DNA from 2 places in the Actinomadura napierensis genome. Region 2 is predicted to be linked to the other one. Evidence: riboswitches for the same ligand, from Rfam matches in the RefSeq annotation. Region 2 holds a riboswitch; the other holds the start of a gene.

Region 1 (4,098 bases), on a different contig from region 2:
GCGTCGCCGTCGGCGACCCGCGCGATGACAAGACCGAGGTCGGGCCGCTGATCAGCGCCGCGCACCGGGACCGGGTCGCCTCCTACGTGCCCGACGGCGCGCCCGTCGTGATCCGCGGTTCGGCGCCCGAGGGCCCCGGGTTCTGGTTCCCGCCGACCGTCCTCGCCTCCCCGGACTACGCGACCCTGCCGGCCTGGCACGACGAGGTGTTCGGGCCGGTCGTCGCCGTCGTCCCGTTCGAGGACGAGGCCGACGCGTACCGGATCGCCAACGACACCCCCTACGGGCTGTCCGGCTCCATCTGGACCCGCGACATCGGCCGCGCCCTGCGCGCCTCCCGCGCCGTCGAGGCCGGGAACCTGTCGGTGAACTCCCACTCGTCCGTGCGGTACTGGACGCCGTTCGGCGGGTTCAAGCAGTCCGGCCTCGGCCGCGAGCTGGGCCCGGACGCGCTCGGCGCGTTCACCGAGACCAAGAACGTCTTCATCGCGAGCGAGTAGCCCCCGCAAGTTTCGGTCAGTGACAGGAGAGAGAGCAGCATGCAGCGTCTGGAAGGCCGGGTGGCCGTCGTGACCGGCGGCGCCAGCGGCATCGGCCTGGCCACCGCGCGCCGTTTCACCGAAGAGGGCGCGAAGGTCGTCGTGGCCGACGTCGACGAGACCGCCGGCAAGAGCGCCGCCGAGGAGCTCGGCGGCCTGTTCGTCAAGGTGGACGTGACCGGCGAGGACGAGGTCAAGGCCCTCTACCGGACGGTCCGGGACGCCTACGGGCGCATCGACGTCGCGTTCAACAACGCCGGGATCTCCCCGCCCGACGACGACTCGATCCTGGAGACCGGCCTGGACGCCTGGAAGCGCGTCCAGGACGTCAACCTGACCAGCGTCTACCTGTGCTGCAAGCACGTCATCCCGTACATGCTGGAGCAGGGCAAGGGGTCGATCATCAACACGGCGTCGTTCGTGGCGGTGATGGGCGCGGCGACCTCGCAGATCTCCTACACCGCGTCCAAGGGCGGCGTCCTGGCGATGTCCCGGGAACTGGGCGTGCAGTTCGCGCGGCAGGGCGTCCGCGTGAACGCGCTGTGCCCCGGACCCGTGAACACCCCCCTCCTCCAGGAGCTGTTCGCCAAGGACCCGGAGCGGGCCGCGCGGCGCCTCGTCCACGTCCCGGTGGGGCGCTTCGCCGAGGCGTCGGAGATCGCGGCGGCGGTCGCGTTCCTGGCGTCGGACGACGCGTCGTTCATCACGGCGTCGGAGTTCCTGGTGGACGGCGGCATCTCCGGGGCCTATGTGACGCCGCTCTAGAGCGCCCGTTATGAGGTGCGGTGCTAAGCGAACCGCGTTTTCTTGGCATGCGCGTCGGTATGCGCGCGCACGGTTTTCTGCGCATCATGGCGCTTTCCATCCCGGTCCCTGGAGAAGTGATCCCTGTGAAGCGCAGTCTCGTGGCGGTCCTGGCGTTGTCGCTCGCGCTCGGCGGATGCGGCGGCTCGGACGGCAAGAAGGACTCGGCCGCGTCCGGTTCCCCGGCCTCCTCCCCGGCGACGGCACCGGCGCCGTCCGGGACGTCCGACGGGTCCGGCGGCTCGGCCGGCGGCGGCGCGAGCGCCGTGCCGACCGCCCCGGGCGGCGGGACGGCGGCGGCCGCCAAGAAGTTCAACGACTGCGTGCGCAAGCAGGGCGTGACGATGCCCAGCCCGCACCCGAGTTCTACGCCGTCCAAGGCCGAGCTGGCCAAGATCAAGGCGGCGCTGCAGACGTGCGTGAAGGCGATGTCCGGCACCCCCGCGGCGACGCCCAAATAGACACCCGCCCATTGCATCGCCCTCGGCGGTCGGGCCTGGGGGCTCGCTGCGCGATCAAGTCCTCGCAGGCTCGAACTTGGCTTCGCACGCGATCGCAACGCCTGAGGCCGGCACGCCGCCGAGCCCGCGTGCGGAGCCGGCGTCGGGCGCTGGTGGCATGGCGTTGCCGCTGCTAGCCTTGCGCGCAGCCGTTAATCCCGTGCGGGAGAGTCCTACGCAGCCGGTGTGGGACGCCGAAGGAGCAAATCCTCCCCGGAACCTCTCAGGCCCATGGACCGCACGGAGCAGGCGACCTCTGGAAAGCGGGGACGCGTTCCCCCGCCGAAGGTGAAAGCCCGCGCCGCGTCCCGTACCGGGGCGGCGGGTGAAGCTCTCAGGCGCCGATGACAGAGGGGGAGGCACCGATACGCCCGGTGCGCGAGTGGGACGATGGACCACGCGCGCCCGTGACGAAGGAGCCGAACCGATGTCCGCCGATCCGTCCTCGAAGGCCGCGAAGAAGACGCCGCTGCACGACGTCCACCAGGACCTCGGCGCGAATCTCGTCGACTTCGCCGGCCATCTGATGCCGCTGCGCTACGCGAGCGAGACCGCCGAGCACCAGGCCGTCCGCACCGGCGCGGGGCTGTTCGACCTGTCCCACATGGGAGAGATCTTCCTGTCCGGTCCGGGCGCGGCCAACGCGCTCGACTACGCGCTGGTCGGGAACCTGTCGCCGATGGCGGTGGGCAAGGCCCGCTACACGATGATCTGCGATCCGGACGGCGGCGTCCTGGACGACCTGATCGTCTACCGGCTGGCGGACGAGACGTGGATGGTCGTCGCGAACGCGTCGAACGTCGCGGTCGTCCGGGAGGCGCTGACCGAGCGGGCCGCGGGCTTCGAGGCCGCCGTGGACGACCGCTCCGACGCCTACGCGCTGATCGCCCTGCAGGGCCCGCGGGCGCAGGCGATCCTGGAGGGGTTCACCGGCGCGCCGCTCGCCGACCTGCGCTACTACGCGATCCTCGCCGACCGCGTCGCCGAGGTGGACGCCCTCATCGCCCGTACCGGCTACACCGGCGAGGACGGCTTCGAGCTGTTCGTCGACGCGTCCGACGCCGTCGCGCTGTGGAAGGCGCTGGCCGCGGTCGACGGGGTGGTGCCCGCCGGGCTGTCGGCGCGGGACACGCTGCGGCTGGAGGCGGGCATGCCGCTGTACGGCAACGAGCTGACCGCGGAGACCACCCCGTTCGAGGCCGGCCTCGGACGTGTCGTCAAACTCGAGAAGGCGGTCGACTTCGTCGGCAAGGCCGCCCTGGCGGCGCAGGCGCAGACCCCCGCGGGCCGTAGGCTCGTGGGACTGGTGGCGCGCGGGCGTCGCGCGCCCCGGAAGGGGTACCAGGTCGTCACGTCCGGCGGCACGCCGTGCGGTGTGGTGACGAGCGGTGCCCCGTCGCCCACACTGGGCAGGCCGATCGCCATGGCCTACCTCGACAGCGGCGTCGAGGAGACCGGCCTCGCCGTGGATGTGCGCGGCAGGCAGGAGCCGGTCGACGTGGTCGCACTGCCGTTCTACAAGCGTTCCTGAAAGAGAGAAAAAGACGTGAGCGTTCCGGAGCAGCTCCGCTACAGCGAAGAGCACGAGTGGGTGGCCGGCCTCGGCCCTGCTGGTTCAGAAGCAGAGGACGGCATCGTCACGGTCGGCATCACCGCGCACGCCGCCGACGCGCTCGGCGAGATCGTCTACCTCGAGCTGCAGCCCTCCGAGGGCGACAACGTCGAGGCCGGCGAGCCGTGCGGGGAGATCGAGTCGACCAAGTCGGTCAGCGACCTGTTCTCGCCGGTCAGCGGCGAGATCACCGCGATCAACGGCGCGGTGGTGGACGAGCCCAAGGTGATCAACGACGACCCGTACGGCGAGGGCTGGATCTTCAAGGTGCGGATCTCCGACGAGCCGGGCGACCTGCTGGACGCCGAGTCCTACGACAAGCTGATCGAGGAGAGCTGACGTGGGTCTGCATGACTCCCTCGCCGCGGCCGACCCGGAGGTCGCCGCGGCGGTGGACGCCGAGCTGCGCCGCCAGCAGTCCACCCTCGAGATGATCGCGTCGGAGAACTTCGCGCCGGTGTCGGTGCTGGAGGCGCAGGGCTCCGTCCTGACCAACAAGTACGCCGAGGGGTACCCGGGCCGGCGGTACTACGGCGGCTGCGAGTACGTGGACGTCACCGAGCAGCTCGCGATCGACCGGGCGAAGGCCCTGTTCGGCGCGGATCACGCGAACGTGCAGCCGCACAGCGGCGCGCAGGCCAAC
Region 2 (4,098 bases):
GCGGAGCGGGTGGTTCGGCAGGAACGGGGCGAGGTGCTCGCGGACGCCGATCGGGCCGACGCCGGGGCCGCCGCCGCCGTGCGGGATGCAGAACGTCTTGTGCAGGTTGAGGTGCGAGACGTCCGACCCGAACTCGCCGGGGCGGGCCAGCCCGACCAGGGCGTTGAGGTTGGCGCCGTCGACGTAGACCTGGCCGCCGGCCTCGTGCACGGCGGCGCACACGTCGGTGATCGACTCCTCGAACACGCCGTGCGTGGACGGGTAGGTCACCATGATCGCGGCGATCCGGTCGCCGTGCTTGGCGATCTTGGCGTGCAGGTCGTCGAGGTCGACGTTGCCGCCCTCGTCGCACTTGACGACGACGACACGCATCCCGGCCATGACGGCACTGGCCGCGTTGGTGCCGTGCGCCGAGGACGGGATCAGGCAGACGTCGCGGTGCTCGTCGCCGCGCGAGGCGTGGTAACCGCGAATGGCGAGCAGCCCTGCCAGTTCGCCCTGCGAGCCGGCGTTGGGCTGGACGGACACCTTCGCGTACCCGGTGATCTCGGCGAGCGCGTCCTCCAGCTCGCCGATCAGCTCGACGTAGCCGGCGGCCTGGTCGAGCGGCGCGAACGGGTGGATGTTCGCGAACTCCGGCCAGGTGATGGGCTCCATCTCGGCGGTGGCGTTCAGCTTCATCGTGCAGGAGCCGAGCGGGATCATCGAGCGGTCGAGCGCGATGTCCTTGTCCTGGAGCCGGCGCAGGTAGCGCAGCATCGCGGTCTCGGAGCGGTGCGCGTGGAAGACCGGGTGGGTCAGGTAGGGGCTCTCGCGGCGCAGGCCGTCCGGGATCGCCTCCTCGGCGCCGGCGACCTCGGCGGGCACCCCGAACGCCTCCAGGACGGCGGTGACGTGCTCGGGCAGCGTCGTCTCGTCGCAGGCGACGGCGACGAGGTCGGCGCCGGACGGCCGCAGGTTGATCCCGCGCTCGCGGGCGGCCTCGGCGACCTCGGCGGCCCGGCCGGGGACGCGGGCGAGGACGGTGTCGAAGAAGGCGCCGTGGACGATCTCGACGCCGCCGGCGCGCAGCCCCGCGGCGATCTCGGCGGCGCGGCGGTGCGTCCGCTGGGCGATGGCGGCGAGCCCCTCCGGCCCGTGGTAGACGGCGTACATGCTCGCCATCACGGCCAGGAGGACCTGCGCGGTGCAGATGTTGCTGGTGGCCTTCTCGCGGCGGATGTGCTGCTCGCGGGTCTGCAGGGCCAGGCGGTAGGCGGTGGCGCCGTCGGCGTCGACGGACACGCCGACGAGGCGTCCGGGCAACTGCCGCTGGATGCCCTCGCCGACCGCCATGTAGCCGGCGTGCGGGCCGCCGAACCCGTAGGGGACGCCGAACCGCTGCGCGGAGCCCACGGCGATGTCGGCGCCGGACTCGCCCGGCGGCCGCAGCAGCGTCAGGGCGAGCAGGTCGGCGGCGACGACGACCTTCGCGCCGCGCTCGTGCGCCTGCGCGGCGAGCGGCTCCAGGTCGCGGACGACGCCCGACGCTCCCGGGTACTGCAGCAGGACGCCGAAGAAGTCGCCGTCCGGCAGACCGCCGGACAGGTCCGCGGTGACGACCTCGATGCCGAGCGGGACCGCCCGGGTCCGCACGACCTCGATCGTCTGCGGGAGCGCGTCGGCGTCCACCAGGAACGTCCCGGGCTCCTTGCGCTTGGACACGCGGTGCGCGAGGGCCATGGCCTCGGCGGCGGCGGTGCCCTCGTCCAGCATGGAGGCGTTGGCGACCGGCAGGCCGGTCAGGTCGGCGACGACCGTCTGGAAGTTCAGCAGCGCCTCGAGGCGGCCCTGCGAGATCTCCGGCTGGTAGGGCGTGTAGGCGGTGTACCAGCCCGGGTTCTCCAGCACGTTGCGCAGGATCACGCCCGGCGTCGTCGTCCCGTGGTAGCCGAGTCCGATCATCGAGGTGAGCACGGTGTTGCGGGACGCCAGCTCGCGCAGCCGGGCCAGCGCGGCGGTCTCGCTCAGCGCGGGCGGCAGCTCCAGCGGCCGGGAGGTGCGGATCCCGGCCGGGACGGCGTCGCCGATCAGCGCCTCGGCGCCGGAGTAGCCGATGGCGGCCAGCATCCGGGCCCGCTCGTCCGGGGACGGGCCGACATGGCGGTCGGCGAACGTGGAACGGGCATCCTGCGGCGAGGCCACGGGCGCGAAGAACTGGGCGGTCATGGAGAGCCTCCTGGCTGCTGCGGTCGCTCAGGGCCGCCGCCGGCTACGGCCGGCGGCCGGTCTCCCCCTCTGTCATCGGCACCTGAGAGCTTCCCCCGCGCAGCGGGATTTCCCCTTCGGTGAGCCGCCCTCCCCGGTCAGGGGGATCGGCGCCTGCTTTCCAGAGGTGCCTCGCCCGAGCGGTCCTTTTGCCTGAGAGGTTCCGGGGAGGTTGCCCCTTCGGCGCCCCACGCTGGCCGCGTGGGGTCTCTCCCGCACAGGGTCGACGGCATGTCCGGAACAAACCCTACCCAACCATCGCCCCGGCGATCGTCGCGCGCCCCCGCCCGCCGTCGCGACGGCGGCGCGTCCCGCCGCGCGGAACCGGGGTGATGGACGGCCCGGGCATCTACCGGCAAGTACGATGTGCACAGCTCACCGGGGCGGGACGGGCCGCGGCGCCGTCCAGGCGGCCGGCCGGGCCGGGGGCCGCCGCTCGACGGCGCCCCGCCGGCCCTGGGACGCTGATCACGATGGCGGACGGTCAGGGCGGCGATACGGCGGTGACACAGACCCACGGCGGGGCGGTGCGCCCGTCGACGGGCGCCACCGCCGGCGTCCCCGTGGACGAGCCCGCCCAGCCGGACCGGATCCGCCGGTCCGGCGACGCGATCAGGTTCGGGGTCTCCTGCGTTGGGCTCGCGGCGGTGATGCTGCTGGTGTCGATCGCCCAGCAGACCACGCACGGGCTGCAGACCGACATCGCGCAGGGCACCGCGCACGCCCCCCGCATGCTGCTGTCGCTGGCCACCCTCGCCTCCAGCTTCGGCGTGCTGACCGCGCCGATCGCGTTCGCGGTCGAGCGGATGTTCCGCAAGGACGGCATGCGGGTGGCGATCGCGCTGCTGGCCGCCGTGATCGCGTTCGGCGTCACGGTCGGCCTGGACGACTGGGTGACCAGCGCGGCGCCCGGCGGGGTGCTGGACTCGCTGATCTGGGGCGGCACCAGCACCGCGCCGGTGCACACCGACATCGCGCCGGTGATCGCGTTCGTCACGGCGGTCGGGATGGCGGGCCGGACCCGCTGGCAGGCGGTGACGTGGACGTTCATCGGGCTGGCCGCGCTGACCGGGCTCACCGCGTCGTACGCGTCCGTCGCGGCGCTCGCCGCCACCTACCTGCTCGGCCGCGCGATCGGCTACGGCACCCTGTACGCGGCCGGCACGCCGAACCCGCGGCCGTCCGGGACGGCGGTGGTCTCCACGCTGGAGCGGCTGGGGCTGTCCCCGCGCCGCGCCGCCCGCCTCGACGACCCCGGTGAGACGGGCCAGGACCGCCGCTACGGCGTCCTGCTCGACCGGGACGGCGAAAAGGACCGCGCAGCGCGGCGGACCGGCCCGTGGGACCTGGAGGTCCGGGTCCTGGACCGCGACCAGCAGACCGCCGGGCTGCTGTACCGGATGTGGCGGACGCTGCGGCTCAGCCGCACCACCACGGGACGGGCGCTGCGCCCGCTGCGCCGCTCCCTGGAGCTCGAGTCCCTGATGGCGTACGCGGTGGACGCCGCGGGCGCGCGCACGCCGCGGCTCGTGGGGACGTCCGAGGTCGGCACGGAGGCGGCGCTGCTGGCCTTCGAGCACGTGCCGGGGCGGCGGCTCGCGGACGTCCCGGGCGACGAACTCACCGACGGGATGCTCGCCGACGCGTGGCGGCAGTTCCGGCGGCTGCAGGAGGGCCGGCTCGCGCACCGGCGGCTGGAGGACGACACGGTCCTCGTCGGCGACGACGGCCGCGTGTACCTCACCGACATGCGGTCCGGGGAGATCGCCTCCGGCGACCTCGCGTTGCTGCTGGACCTGGCGCAGCTGCTCACCACCGTGGCCCTGCACGCGGGCCCCGAGCGCGCCGTGC

Evidence for each region. Region 2 has a riboswitch for glycine ahead of gcvP (aminomethyl-transferring glycine dehydrogenase). Riboswitches for the same ligand answer to the same signal wherever they lie in the genome.
Region 1: linked by a shared signal. The riboswitch ahead of gcvT (glycine cleavage system aminomethyltransferase GcvT) and the one ahead of gcvP (aminomethyl-transferring glycine dehydrogenase) in region 2 are both predicted to bind glycine.

Annotation. Positions count from the first base shown of each region.
Region 1 is NZ_BAAAMR010000074.1:26,826-30,923, reverse strand. Features, by position in the region: gene ABD296_RS33225 (aldehyde dehydrogenase family protein) at 1-500, shown strand, start outside; gene ABD296_RS33220 (3-oxoacyl-ACP reductase) at 540-1,304, shown strand; gene ABD296_RS33215 (hypothetical protein) at 1,430-1,804, shown strand; glycine riboswitch at 1,997-2,092, shown strand; glycine riboswitch at 2,097-2,197, shown strand; gene gcvT (glycine cleavage system aminomethyltransferase GcvT) at 2,271-3,374, shown strand; gene gcvH (glycine cleavage system protein GcvH) at 3,390-3,794, shown strand; gene ABD296_RS33200 (serine hydroxymethyltransferase) at 3,796-4,098, shown strand, end outside.
Region 2 is NZ_BAAAMR010000162.1:7,587-11,684, reverse strand. Features, by position in the region: gene gcvP (aminomethyl-transferring glycine dehydrogenase) at 1-2,208, opposite strand, end outside; glycine riboswitch at 2,268-2,378, opposite strand; glycine riboswitch at 2,379-2,473, opposite strand; gene ABD296_RS45655 (lysylphosphatidylglycerol synthase transmembrane domain-containing protein) at 2,751-4,098, shown strand, end outside.